Regions from separate parts of the Pantoea sp. KPR_PJ genome, predicted to be linked through region 2. Evidence: predicted binding sites of a transcription regulator. Region 2 holds the regulator's gene; the other holds the start of a gene.
What was found. The regulator sigma-54, encoded in region 2, starts transcription at its own class of promoters, with help from an activator protein. The targets are predictions, from matches to a motif close to GTTGGCACANNTTTCGCTNT.

Region 1 (2,202 bases), on a different contig from region 2:
TACCCGGTGACGCGCGGCGAAATCGCGCTGGACGGCCGTCCGGTCAGCCAGCTCAGCCATCAGACGCTGCGGCGCGGTGTCGCCATGGTGCAGCAAGATCCGGTGGTGCTGGCGGATACGCTGCTGGCCAACGTGCGCCTGGGCCGCGATATCAGCGAGGAAGCGGTATGGCAGGCACTGGAGCAGGTGCAGCTGGCTTCGCTGGCGCGCGAGATGCCAGCGGGCATCCATACGCGCCTGGGCGAGCAGGGTAACAATTTGTCAGTCGGGCAAAAGCAATTGCTGGCGCTGGCGCGGGTGCTGGTCGACATGCCACAGATTCTTATCCTTGACGAGGCAACCGCCAATATCGACTCCGGCACCGAGCAGGCGATCCAGCAGACCCTGCGTCAGCTGCGCCAGTACACTACGCTGGTCGTGATTGCCCATCGTCTCTCTACGATCACGGAAGCGGATACGATTCTGGTTCTGCACAGAGGCCAGGTGGTAGAGCAGGGCAATCATGCCGCGCTGCTGGCACAGCAGGGGCGCTACTGGCAGATGTTTCAGCTTCAGCAGGCAGGTGATGAACTTGCGTCGGGCAAGGCCGCCGTCATCACCGGGTAAATTGCACCTTTTTTGCGCGCATTTATCAGAATGTTCTGTATCAATGCACTTCTTTGAGGCCGTAAGCACCAAAGAAGTGCATCCTCTCAGCGTTGCTGTTTCGCTTTTCTCCCTGCCCTTGTTATTTCCGTGATTTCAGGCCGTGCTGCGCTGCACTTCTCGCGCCATGCTGACTCATGTTCATTCCTGGCACAGCCTTTGCTTCTGTCACTGCATATCTGATTTGACGTATTGGCCTACTACCCGGAGGGGATGCAATGAAGCTGGTTACCGTGGTTATTAAACCGTTCAAACTGGAGGATGTGCGTGAAGCGCTCTCCTCTATCGGTATTCAGGGGCTGACCGTCTCTGAAGTCAAAGGGTTCGGCCGTCAGAAAGGTCACGCTGAGCTCTATCGCGGCGCTGAGTACAGCGTGAACTTCCTGCCGAAGGTCAAGATTGATATCGCTATTGCTGACGATCAGCTTGACGAAGTCGTGGATGTTATCAGCAAGGCGGCCTACACCGGCAAAATCGGTGACGGCAAAATATTCGTCGCTGAGCTTCAGCGCGTGATCCGTATTCGCACCGGCGAAACCGACGAAGCAGCGTTGTAATTTCGGCTAAGTAATCTGATGGGATGGACAAAAAATGAATAAAGCACTCACCTTGTTGGGCCTCATCAGCCTGGCGCTGTTACCGTCACTGGCGATGGCGGCACCTGCCGTTGCGGATAAGGCCGATAACGCATTTATGATGATTTGCACCGCACTGGTGCTGTTTATGACAATTCCAGGGATCGCGCTGTTTTACGGTGGCTTGATTCGCGGCAAAAACGTGCTGTCGATGCTGACCCAGGTCGCCGTGACCTTTGCGCTGGTGTGCGTGCTGTGGATTGTCTACGGCTATTCGCTGGCGTTCAGTGAAGGCAACGCTTTCTTTGGCAGCTTCCAGTGGGCAATGCTGAAAAACATTCAGCTGACGGCCGTTATGGGCAGTTTTTATCAGTACATTCACGTGGCGTTTCAGGCTTCCTTTGCCTGTATCACCGTTGGGCTGATCGTCGGTGCTATTGCCGAGCGTATTCGCTTCTCTGCGGTGCTGATCTTTGTGGGCGTCTGGGTCACGCTGGCCTATCTGCCAGTTGCACATATGGTCTGGGCTGGCGGTTTCCTGGCTCAGGACGGCGCGCTGGACTTCGCAGGTGGTACGGTGGTGCATATTAACGCCGCGGTGGCGGGTCTGGTCGGTGCCTACCTGGTGGGCAAACGTGCAGGCTTTGGTAAAGAGGCTTTTAAACCTCACAATCTGCCGATGGTCTTTACGGGCACCGCCATTCTTTACGTTGGCTGGTTTGGCTTTAACGCCGGTTCAGCTTCAGCGGCTAATGAAATCGCAGCGCTGGCCTTCCTGAATACCGTGGTCGCCACCGCAGGCGCTGTCCTTTCCTGGACCTTCGGTGAGTGGGCCGTACGCGGCAAGCCATCGCTGCTGGGTGCCTGTTCAGGCTTTATTGCCGGTCTGGTAGCGATTACGCCAGCCTGTGGTTATGTGGGCGTTGGCGGTGCACTGATCATCGGTCTGATCGGCGGTCTGGCCGGTCTGTGGGGCGTAACC
Region 2 (2,202 bases):
CCTGATTGATACGATCGAAGTAGTGTTCCAGTTTGGCAAATTTGTTGTTGATGAATTCACGCAGGGGTTCGGTGATTTCAACATTTTGCCCGGTAAGGTTCAGCTGCATAGGTCTTCCTTTTCATTTCTGTCAAACCAGCTGTTTACGCTGGTTCGATGGCGGAATAGATAAAGACTCGCGATATTTAGCGACGGTTCGGCGTGCCACCATGATGCCCTGTTCAGATAACATGGAGGTAAGCTTACTGTCACTCAAGGGTTTAGCAGGGTTCTCCGCTGAGATTAATTTCTTCACCAGCGCACGAATGGCCGTGGAGGAGGCTTCGCCGCCACCTTCGGTGTTGACGTGGCTGGAGAAAAAATATTTGAGTTCAAAGATGCCGCGCGGGCTATGCAGATATTTTTGCGTTGTCACACGCGATATTGTGGACTCGTGCATATCCACTGCCTGTGCGATATCCGCCAGCACCATAGGACGCATAAATTCTTCGCCCTGCTCGAAAAACGCCTGCTGCTGTTCAACAATACAGCGCGTTACCTTTAGCAGCGTATCGTTGCGGCTTTCCAGGCTTTTGATCAGCCAGCGCGCCTCTTGCAGATTGCTGCGAATAAACTGGTTGTCGCTGTCATTGCGCGCAGCCCCACCCATCGCGGCATACTGCTGGTTAATGCGCAGGCGCGGCACGCTGTCCGCATTGAGCTCAACCGTCCAGCGCTTACCCACTTTGCGCACCAGCACATCGGGAATAACATATTCGGGTTCGCCGGTATGCACCGACTGGCCCGGACGCGGATCCAGCGACTGGATCAGCAGCATCGCCTCCTTCAGCACGTCCTCTTTAAAGCGGGTCACGCGCATCAGGCTGCGGAAATCATGGTTCGCGAGCAGATCCAGATGTTCACTGACAATAAGACGCGCTTCGGCCAGCATCGGCGTAGCAGGCACAAACTGCGAAAGCTGCACCAGCAGGCAGTCGCGCAAATCGCGTGCGCCCACGCCAATGGGATCAAAGCGCTGAATACGCTTCAGCACCGCTTCAACTTCATCCAGCGCCAGCTCATCATTGCCCATGCTGTCGAGAATTTCATCAAGCGAAACGGTAAGATATCCGGTCTCGTCGATGGCATCGACGATCGAGGTCGCAATCGCCCGATCGGTATCGGTAAAAGGCGTGAGATCGACCTGCCACATCAGGTAATCCTGAAGCGACTGTGTGGTTTCACCCTGATAGACCGGCAGCTCGTCATCCTGATAGTCGGTGCCTGTACCGGAAGGCGTGCCTGCGGTATAGATTTCATCCCAGGTTGCGTCAAGCGGCAGATCGTCTGGCATCTCTTTCTGTTCAAGCGCCTCGCGCGTGTCCAGCACCTCATCGTCCTGATAGTCGCGGCTGTCGATCTCTTCATGTACGTCAGCCTGTTCCAGCAGCGGATTACTTTCCAGCGCCAGCTGCAGCTCTTGCTGTAGCTCAAGCGTAGAGAGTTGCAGCAGTCGGATGGCCTGCTGCAACTGTGGAGTCATCGCCAGCTGTTGGCTGAACCTGAGTTGCAAACCTTGCTTCATATTCAGGACAGGATTTCCTAAGCAAACATCGTATTAACGACACCTTATCAGAGTCTGAACTCTTCGCCCAAATAAACCCGTTTAACCTGCTCATCTGCAAGAATTTCATCTGGCGTGCCGTGAGCGATAAGATGCCCCTGGCTGACGATATAGGCGCGTTCGCACACGGCCAGCGTTTCACGGACGTTATGGTCGGTAATCAGCACGCCGAGGCCGCTGTCACGCAGATGCTCGATGATTTTTTTGATGTCGATAACCGAGATGGGGTCGACGCCCGCAAAGGGCTCATCCAGCAGGATAAATTTCGGATTAGCAGCAAGCGCGCGCGCAATCTCCACACGACGGCGCTCACCGCCTGACAGCGCCTGCCCCATGCTGTCGCGCAGGTGGGCAATATGAAATTCATCCATCAGCTCATTGGCGCGATCCTGGCGCTGCTCTTCCGTCAGATCATCACGGATCTGCAACACGGCCATCAGGTTGTCATAGACGCTGAGGCGGCGGAAAATTGACGCCTCCTGCGGCAAGTAGCCGATACCGCGGCGTGCGCGGGCGTGCAGCGGCAGAAGGCTGATATCGTCCTCATCGATAACGATGCGGCCAGCGTCACGCGGCACAATGCCCACGACCATGTAAAA

Region 1: the regulator sigma-54 is predicted to act here: its motif matches at 792-811, upstream of glnK (P-II family nitrogen regulator).

The regions. Positions count from the first base shown of each region.
Region 1 covers NZ_JABMIK010000003.1:224,970-227,171, forward strand. Annotated here, with positions in the region: gene HP564_RS09500 (SmdB family multidrug efflux ABC transporter permease/ATP-binding protein) at 1-606, shown strand, start outside; gene glnK (P-II family nitrogen regulator) at 864-1,202, shown strand; gene amtB (ammonium transporter AmtB) at 1,237-2,202, shown strand, end outside.
Region 2 covers NZ_JABMIK010000004.1:214,287-216,488, forward strand. Annotated here, with positions in the region: gene hpf (ribosome hibernation promoting factor) at 1-109, opposite strand, end outside; gene rpoN (RNA polymerase factor sigma-54) at 131-1,564, opposite strand; gene lptB (LPS export ABC transporter ATP-binding protein) at 1,612-2,202, opposite strand, start outside.